Regions from separate parts of the Marinomonas primoryensis genome, predicted to be linked through region 2. Evidence: predicted binding sites of a transcription regulator. Region 2 holds the regulator's gene; each other region holds the start of a gene.

Region 1 (3,284 bases), 1.6 Mb from region 2:
TGGCCGCTTGGAGTGCGAGGATGCTGCCTTCGTTTTCACGGAAAGCGGCTCCAAGGTCGTGGCCATAAATTCGACGACGACTTACTGCGAGCAGCATTTCAGCGGCCGGATTTAAATATTCGATTTCGAGTTTGTTATTCAATTGAACAACAGCGGTGGATAAGTGGTCGATTAATAAGCTATACACAGACAGCGCCTCACTATTGACTCCTGCTTTCTGAACTCTTTGCACGAAGCGTGTACTTGTAAAGACGCGGTTAAAAATAAACACGTCTTTACGTCACTTCTTACCTCGTGCGAAGGCCTCTTATTGTTTCCTGTAATGATAGTTGCAAAAAGCGAACCAACATTGGGCGATCTGAAATGGCTTATATATTAAGGCTTTTGTAACAAGGAAAAAGCTCACTGCACAATTATAGTGCATGCCGGTGTGGTAGTGATGCTTCTTTTTGTGCAAAAAAAAGCCCCGATCTGCATCGAGGCTTTTTAAGTATATTAACGACCTAATAGTTTATAGGCTGTAGTAAAGTTCAAACTCAAGTGGGTGAGTTGTTGTAGCAACTCGTTGCGCTTCAGCTGTTTTTAGCTTGATGTAGGCATTGATCATGTCATCAGAGAATACGCCGCCTTGAGTCAAGAATCCGCGATCTTCGTCTAGACACTTAAGCGCTTCTTCTAGGCTGCCAGCAACCTGAGGAATAGCCAATGCTTCTTCAGCTGGTAAGTCATACAAATCTTTGTCTGCTGCATCGCCAGGGTGAATCTTGTTTTTGATACCATCGATACCCGCCATCAGCATTGCTGAGAATGCTAGGTATGGGTTAGCGGTTGGATCAGGGAAACGAGCTTCAATACGTTTGCCTTTAGGGCTTGCAACGTATGGGATACGGATAGAAGCAGAACGGTTACGAGCCGAGTAAGCAAGCATTACAGGCGCTTCGAAATGTGGAACAAGACGCTTGTAAGAGTTAGTTGAAGCGTTAGTGAACGCATTCAATGCTTTAGCGTGCTTGATAATACCGCCGATGTAGTAAAGTGCCATTTCAGATAGGCCAGCGTATTGATCGCCAGCGAATTGGTTTTCACCATTTTTCCAAAAAGACTGGTGAACGTGCATACCAGAACCGTTGTCGCCAACGATTGGTTTCGGCATAAATGTCGCCGTTTTGCCATAAGCGTGAGCCACGTTATGTACGCAGTACTTAAGGATTTGAACTTCGTCTGCCTTTTTAACGAGCGTGTTAAATTTAACACCGATTTCGTTTTGGCCAGCGGTCGCTACTTCATGGTGATGAACTTCGATAACCAAGCCCATTGTTTCCATTGCGCCACACATTGCAGCACGTAGGTCGTGATGAGAATCAACAGGTGGTACTGGGAAATAGCCGCCTTTTACGAAAGGACGGTGGCCCATGTTGCCGCCTTGAATTTTCTTGTTAGAAGACCAAGCAGCTTCTTCAGCGTTGATTTCTACTGAACAACCAGACATGTCTGTTTTCCAGCGAACATCATCAAAGATGAAAAATTCAGGCTCAGGGCCGAAGAATGCTGTATCGCCAAGACCGGTAGACTTTAGGAACTCTTCAGCGCGAATGGCAACAGAGCGTGGATCACGATCGTAGCCTTGCATCGTAGAAGGTTCAATGATGTTACAACGAACAATAATAGTCGGTTCTTCAGTGAAAGGATCGATGATAACTGTGTCGTCCTGAGGCATCATGATCATGTCTGATTCGTTGATACCTTTCCAGCCAGCAATGGAAGAACCATCAAACATCTGACCGTTTTCAAAAAACTCTTCATCTACCGTAATAGCTGGAATAGATACGTGTTGTTCTTTACCTTTAAAATCGGTAAAGCGAAGGTCAACCCACTTCGCGTCATGCTCAGCAATCAAGGCAAGGGTCTTGTTTGACATAGTTGTTCTCCAGTCGTAGTTAAAGCGAAATTACTTTTTGTTTTTAAGAGTGCTTTAATATAAAGCGTCATTTGTCGAATATAAAGCATAACTTGTGCCAGAATTTCGTGCGGCCTTATAATCCTCTATATAACAACAAGATAGAGGCTTTTCATTTAAAGTCACAGTTGATAGTAGTCTGAGTATGTCTTTAAAAAAGCATGCGCGCACTATTTTGGTTCGGCGCTAAGTGCGTTTGAGCTATATTGGTGCGAATTTAGGGTTTTCGTATCGATACGCTTTTCTTTATACTACGCGCCCTTTCTTATATCCGGTATAAATCACACCCGCCATGAAATTTATTGTTAAGTTCTTTGCAGAAATCACCATTAAAAGTAATCCAGTCAGAAAGTCTTTTATTAAGCAGCTTCGACATAATATAAGGCTGGTGCTTAAAAAATATGATGCCAATGTCGCCGTTTCTGGAAATTGGGATTTTATTGAGGTCTTTTCTGATAAAGATGAGTTACGAGACGGCTTTACTGAGGCCTTGTCTAATGTCGCGGGTATTGCGCATTTTCAATTTGTTCGTGAGTTTCCCTTTATCGACCTTGATGGCATCGTTGAGCAAGCGGTAGTGTCGTATGGTGACACAATAAAAGACGCCGTATTTGCCGTGCGAGTCAAACGTGTTGGCCACCATGACTTTACCTCGGTAGATGCCGAGCGGCATATTGGTGGCTGCCTTAAAGCACAATGTGGTGCTTTGGCTGTACGTTTAAAAAACCCTGACGTACTGGTTCCTATCGATATTCGTGATAATCGGGTGTGGATGATCGAGCAACGTGTAAAAGGTTTGGGTGGTTACCCACTTGGTTCGCAAGATCCCGTTTTATCTTTGATGTCTGGCGGCTACGATTCAACAGTCAGTTCTTTTTTAACCATGAGTCGCGGCCTAAAAACGCATTTTTGTTTCTTCAATTTAGGTGGCGATGCTCACGAGATTGGCGTGAAGCAGGTTTCTCATTTTATTTGGGAGAAATATGGTTCAGCATTAAATGTAAAATTCATCACTGTGCCTTTTGAAGCGGTTGTTGGCGAAATTTTAACGAAAGTTGATAACGCTGAAATGGGTGTTATCCTAAAACGTATGATGTTGCGTGCTGCCTCTCAACTGATGGAGCAGGTGGGTGCGAAAGCCTTGGTAACAGGAGAAAGTGTTGCTCAGGTATCGAGTCAAACCTTGATTAATTTAAAGGTAATTGATCAAGTCACGGAAGAATTAGTGCTTAGGCCTTTGATTACCACGAATAAACAAGAAATCATCGATAAGGCAATCGAAATAGGCACCGCGCCGTTCGCCGCCAGAATGCCAGAGTTTTGTGGT
Region 2 (3,284 bases):
TGATATCACAAGAAAAGCGTGACGTCGTTTCCACTAATTTGCCAGCAGCGCGAGCATGCAAGCCAAGTTTATTTATGATGGTGATGGACTCTTCCTGCATGCTTTACTTCCTATATTAATGAGTCAAAAATATTAAATAGATCTTCGCTGGTTTGAGCGGTTCGTAGCTTGTCGAGCGCTTCAGGCGATTGAGCTAATTCTGCGATCTGAGCCAGTGTTGCAAGATGTTGATCGCATTCATTAGGCGGAACGATTAAGGCGAATATAAGATCAACGGCTCTCTTATCAATCGAGTCAAAATCTATTGGAGTTTGTAATGACATAACGACAATAGCGGTATGGTTTGCAGACTCTAGGCGGCAATGGGGTATAGCTATGCCGTTACCTATGCCTGTACTTCCAAGTTTTTCTCGCCCTAATAGGGCGTCATAAACGGCCTCGTTATTGCAATGCAACCGATTGGATGCAACGTCGGCGATACTTTCTAAAACTCGTTTCTTACTAACAATATCTTGCTTCGCCAGAACGAGCTCAGCTTTTAATAATGATTTCAAGGACATGATGAAATGGTTTCCGTTTAGATCAGTCGTTTTCGTTCATTGGAAGGAGGGATATTCATCGCCTCTCGATATTTGGCCACAGTTCGTCTAGCAACCTGTATGCCTTGGTCAGCCAAAACAGCGGCTAACTTATTATCACTTAGTGGTTTTTTTGCTGGCTCATCAGCCACAAGTTTCTTAATCATAGCTCGTATTGCGGTAGAAGAACATTCTCCACCTGACGCTGTGTTGACATGACTTGAGAAAAAGTACTTGAGTTCAAAAATACCTTTTGGTGTGTGCATGTATTTTTGTGTTGTTACTCTAGAAATTGTTGATTCATGCATGCCAACTTCTTCGGCGACATCATGAAGAACCATAGGTTTCATGGCCTCTTCACCTAATTCGAAGAAATCAATTTGTCGACTTACTATGCAGCTGGCCACTTTTAAGAGTGTTTCGTTGCGGCTTTGTAAGCTTTTCATAAACCATTTGGCTTCCTGAAGAGAGGTTTTAATGTAGCTTACGTCTGCTGCGGTGGTTGCAGCTGTACTTGCCATGGCGGAATAGGTTTCGTTTATTTTGATGGGTGGTAGGGCGTCATTATTTAGCTCAACTTGCCATATGCCATTGTGTTTTTTGACGGAAACATCAGGAATGACATAATCCGTATCATCTGCATCTATAACTGAGCCAGGACGCGGGTTAAGTTGTTGTATTAAATTAACAACTTCCTTTAGTGCTTCGTCTTTTAGTTTTGTTTTTCGGCTTAATTGTGCAAAATCTCGATTGCCTAGTAGTGGTAGATAATGGTCAATGAGATTGTGTGTGCTTTTATAAAGAGGGTGGCTTTGGAATGCTTCTAGTTGAACAAGCAAGCAGTCTCGCAAATCAATAGAGCAGACGCCAACTGGGTCAAAGCGTTGCAGTCTGTGTTGAACTGCGATGACTTCTTCCATGTCTAAATCTTCTAATTCGACACAAAGTGATTCCCAAATGTCTTGAGTTGAAATACTTAGATAGCCATCGGTTTGAACGCACTCGATAATAGCGTAAGCAATTTCAATGTCTCTGTCAGATATATGAGTTAGATTTAATTGCCAGATCAGATGGTCTTGTATGCTTTCTGCTGGAGCGTTGCGGCTTTCGAAGTCGCTTTCACCTTCATAGCTATTATGATCGCTGACGGCCGCAGCAGAGCTTTGGTATGTGTCATCCCAGCTGCTGTCAATAGACAGTTCTTCAGGAATGCTTTCAGTCCACTCTGATTCAACGCGCGCTTCTTCACTATTACTATCAAGTGTCGCCTCAGGAGCGCTTTTTGATTCAATGCTTGCAGGTTGATCGTTGTGAATTTGTTCGTCGTCATCTAGCTCAAGAAGAGGGTTAGATTCGAGAAATTCATGAATTTCTTGCTTCAGGTCCAACGTGGAAAGCTGCAGCAAGCGAATGGCTTGTTGTAGCTGTGGTGTCATGGTCAGCTGTTGGCCGAGTTTTAGTTGCAAAGACTGCTTCATAGAGCAACTCTTTTTATTTGAATGAATTGGAACGAGTTATGCATACTACTCCCTTTCTACAGCAATGATAAGGGGTTACAGACGGAAGTCGTCGCCTAGATAGACCTTTTTTACTTGTTCATTGTTGATGACGGTGCTGGCATCGCCAGAAGCAATAATATAACCGTTGCCAACAATGTAAGCCTTATCACAGATGTCTAATGTTTCTCTAACATTGTGATCGGTAATTAGGACGCCGATTCCACTTTCTTGAAGGTGCTTGATGATGAGCTTGATGTCGCCGACAGAAATAGGGTCCACGCCGGCGAAAGGTTCATCCAGTAGGATGAACTTAGGGTTCATAGCAACGGCTCTTGCTATTTCAACACGTCGTCTTTCTCCACCCGATAGTGCCATTCCTAAGTTCTCACGAATGTGGGTGATGTGGAACTCTTCTAATAAATCTTCGAGTCTGTCTTTTCGTTGGCTTTTTGTTAGTGCTTTACGCGTTTCTAAAATGGCCGTGATATTGTCTTCGACAGACATTTTACGAAAAATGGAGGCTTCCTGAGGAAGATAGCCAATGCCTTTTTGAGCGCGAGTGTGCATGGCGTCTTTAGTGATGTCTACACCATCGATAAATATGCCGCCAGCGTCATTTGATACCATGCCAACTATCATATAAAAGCAGGTGGTTTTGCCTGCACCGTTTGGGCCAAGTAGGCCAACGGCTTGACCAGATTCGACAGAGATAGAGACGTCCTTCACTACTTGGCGTTTTTTGTAACTCTTTGCTAAGTGTTTTGCTTCAAGTAAGGCCATTTATTTTTTTGCCTCAGGTGCTGGTGGTTGTGCTTGCGGTTGTAATGTCATTGATACGCGTCCTGAATCTTTTTTCTCTGCGCTAAATGTTCCATCGTTAATCATATAAAGAATGTAATCGGCAGTAATAGAGTTTTTCATTCGGCTTAGGTAACCGTTACCGGTAATTTCTAGCTTGGACTCAATGGTTGAATAATGAATTTCATTGCCTTTACTGATGACAATGTTGCCGCTCCAGTCAATTTGTTGGCTAAATTTGGCTGGCTGCCCAGTGGCTTCTAAGTTGCTAAATTTTCGGGTTTTTGCGTCTGTTGACACTTTAAGGTACTGCGCTTGGATTTCAATAGAACCTTGTTTGACAAAAACATTGCCTTTGTAGATGGCTTCACCAGAGTTTTGGTCAAACGAGGCTTCGTCGGCTTGAATT
Region 3 (3,284 bases), 290 kb from region 2:
TCGTTTCAGGCGATCAATCCAAAATCTTGGGCGAGTCTTATGTCAGCGAGCACGCTATTCACCTTAACAGGCGATCTTTTTTGGCCATCGGCGTTTTTGTGCATTATCGCGTTTAACGTCGCGACGCTGCCCGGCACATTTATGTGGATCACCATCGGCAAGTTGGTTTCAAGTAAGCTACAAGATCCGACCTTTCATCGCTACTTCAACATGCTGATGGGAATTTTATTGTTAACGACCTTGCCCATGATGTTTATCTAATGCGTATCTCAGCACTTACTTGTCAAATGCTTTATAGGCTAGCCAATCTGAATCCGGCAATTTTATGCACTTCACTCATTGCCCTATCAAATTCGGTTTTCCAGTCGTTCGGTGTTCTTTCTTCAAAACCGGCGAGGATTTGTGCTTTCGTCGCGCCTTTCACCGCCATAATGAAGGGAAAGCCAAAATTGGCTCGATACACATCGTTCAACTGAAGAAAATGCGCCAACTCTTCTTCAGAACATTGATCCAGTCCTGCGCCAGATTGTTCAGACTTAGAAGCATCAGTTAACGCACCAATCAACGCCGTTTTTCCGGCTAAATCTGGATGAGCACGTAACAGCATCAATTTTTGCTCATCCGAACTCTGCTCTACAACGTCCGCCATCGTCTGTTTTATTTTGTCTAAATGATCAAAATATCCCTCTGGCTGCTCCGCCTTTTGCCGCCACAATTGTTCCGCGACCCACTCTGAATGCTCATATATTTCACTGAATAAAGATACAAAATCCGCTTCGCTCAATTGGCTATACACGGCGTGTTGGTCTTGCATAAATACGTCTCCAAATATCGATGGTATTGACAATAAATAATGGTCTAATCTCAATCTAATACCAATAAGAACCCTTAAAATAACAGAAACACATGGCACAGATATTGATCACTATGAAATGATATTTTCAAACCTATTTCACGCATATCAGTTTCACTTGCAAAAAACAGGCAAGATTAGCCAAAGACTAAAAAATCAATTGAGGAAAAACAATGGGATACTTAACCACTCACATTTTAGACACAACAAAAGGTATCGCGGCCGCAGGCGTAACAATCCGCCTTTACAAGCATTCTTCTGATGGACAGCGACAGCTTATTCATAGCACGGTGTCAAACAATGATGGGCGCTGTGACCAACCGTTACTGCAGGATGCCCACTTCAAAGCCGCTGTGTATGAACTAGAATTCGGCATTGACGCGTATTTTGCGAAACAAGACAGCGCTCAAGATAACAACCAAAATAATCAAACAGTGCTGCCTAGTTTTTTAAACACCGTGGTGATTCGTTTTGGCATCAATGATGAAAACGCGCATTACCATATCCCTCTGCTCGTATCGCCCTATTCCTACAGCACCTATCGCGGTAGCTAACCCCATTCAATACGGGCCAGCACCCGTATAGAGCGAGCTAAAATAGAGCAAATCGAAAACAACGCGCACCAAGATATTTCACATTTCTGCCTTAACGGTCAAATAAGAAAATTGCCCTTTTCTTTTTTGGCTTATTTGAAATCCTAACGACCACCCTAAAACAAAGGTTTCACATATTAAATTATGGGTTCAATTGTTTCATGGCATGTTTATTGCGAATTACTCCCTTAATTAACGGTTTAGAGATTAAGGAGAAGGTTATGAAAGCATTGATCATCGGCGCTGGCATTGGTGGTATGTCTGCCGCGGCGGCGCTAAAGCAGCAAGGCATCGAGTGCGATATTTTTGAAGCGGTAAAAGAAATCAAACCCGTTGGTGCGGCGCTTTCTATTTGGTCAAACGGCGTGAAATGCATGAACCATCTCGGCATGGGTCACATCATGGACTCCCTCGGCGGCCCAATGCACAATCTGGCGTATCATGATGGATTGACTGGCGCCGTAATGACACAGTTTAGTCTCAGCCCTTTAGTCGAAGCGGTTGGTGAACGCCCTTGTCCTGTTTCCAGAGCTGACTTACAAAGCCAAATGATTGACTGGTGGGGCCGTGAGAAAGTGCAATTTGGCAAGCGTATTGAAAAACTTGAACAGAGTGAAACCAGCGTAACGGCTTACTTTACCGACGGTTCCAGCGCGACGGGGGATTTTATGGTGGCCGCAGACGGCACTCATTCATCGGTTCGCGCTCACGTAATTGGCTATCAAACCGAACGTCGTTACGCCGATTATGTGAACTGGAATGGATTGGTCAACATTGACGAAAACATCGCGCCGGGAAATCAATGGACAACGTTCGTTGGTGAAGGCAAACGTGTCTCCGTCATGCCAATCGCCGATGGCCGCTTCTATTTCTTCTTTGATGTGCCATTGCCAAAAGGCCTTGATGAAGACAGAACGACACTCGTTGACGATCTAAAAGGGTATTTCAAAGGCTGGGCAAAACCGGTTCAAGTACTCATCGATTCGATTGACCCTGAGGTGACCAACCGTATCGAAATTCACGACATCGAGCCTTTCGACACATTAGTAAAAGGCAATATTGCCTTGCTTGGCGATTCAGCCCACAGCACCACACCCGACATCGGCCAAGGCGGTTGCTCTGCGCTAGAAGACGCCGTTGTGCTCGGCCAATGTTTTGCAGAGACAAAAGACATTCAAACGGCCTTAAAGGACTATGAAGAAAAGCGCCGTTTTCGCGTTAAAGACCTCGTACTTAAAGCCCGCAAACGCTGCGATGTCACGCACGGGAAAAACATGCAAGAAACCCAAGCGTGGTACGACGAGCTGAGAGTGGAAAAGGGCGACAACATCATTGCCGGATTGCGCACCACCATAGTCGGCGGGCCGCTGGCTTAGTTTGGTTACTCTATCAATCAGGGCTAGCCGCTTCACACAATAGGAAAGCGGCTAGTAATTAAAACTTGATAAGAATCATAAATCTCGATATAAATATCGCCTAAACTGGAGATGGCGATGAGTAAAAAGTTCTTATTAATTACCCCTGAAGATGGCTCAGATGTGCTGAAAAGCCTAGCAGCCCCTGCCCGATTGTCCATTCTGTCGCTACTGCACGAGAAAGGGCCAATGAATGTAAACGACATCGCCGATCTTCTCGAACTCCCACAATCTTCCACCTCCAGTCACATAAACTCTCTTGAAAGCGTCGGGTTAATCACCACCGAAAGTCAAAAAGGTCGCAAAGGTAGCCAAAAAATTTGCCGCGCGGTGCACGAAGAAATCGTCTTATCCTTCAGCAATACCAAGCAAAATCAGAGCGACGTCATCGAAGTCGCCATGCCGGTTGGACTGTATTCCGAA

What was found. The regulator sigma-54, encoded in region 2, starts transcription at its own class of promoters, with help from an activator protein. The targets are predictions, from matches to a motif close to TGGCACNNNNNTTGCTNT.
Region 1: the regulator sigma-54 is predicted to act here: its motif matches at 2,001-2,018, upstream of glnA (glutamate--ammonia ligase).
Region 3: the regulator sigma-54 is predicted to act here: its motif matches at 1,609-1,626, upstream of hpxO (FAD-dependent urate hydroxylase HpxO).

What each region holds. Positions count from the first base shown of each region.
Region 1 is NZ_CP054301.1:3,505,614-3,508,897, reverse strand. It holds gene glnL (nitrogen regulation protein NR(II)) at 1-187, opposite strand, end outside; gene glnA (glutamate--ammonia ligase) at 512-1,918, opposite strand; gene thiI (tRNA uracil 4-sulfurtransferase ThiI) at 2,250-3,284, shown strand, end outside.
Region 2 is NZ_CP054301.1:1,860,892-1,864,175, forward strand. It holds gene MP3633_RS08505 (HPr family phosphocarrier protein) at 1-100, opposite strand, end outside; gene ptsN (PTS IIA-like nitrogen regulatory protein PtsN) at 111-560, opposite strand; gene MP3633_RS08515 (RNA polymerase factor sigma-54) at 578-2,056, opposite strand; gene lptB (LPS export ABC transporter ATP-binding protein) at 2,132-2,857, opposite strand; gene lptA (lipopolysaccharide transport periplasmic protein LptA) at 2,858-3,284, opposite strand, start outside.
Region 3 is NZ_CP054301.1:1,573,360-1,576,643, reverse strand. It holds gene MP3633_RS07165 (LysE family translocator) at 1-261, shown strand, start outside; gene uraD (2-oxo-4-hydroxy-4-carboxy-5-ureidoimidazoline decarboxylase) at 293-814, opposite strand; gene uraH (hydroxyisourate hydrolase) at 1,027-1,407, shown strand; gene hpxO (FAD-dependent urate hydroxylase HpxO) at 1,668-2,822, shown strand; gene MP3633_RS07145 (ArsR/SmtB family transcription factor) at 2,940-3,284, shown strand, end outside.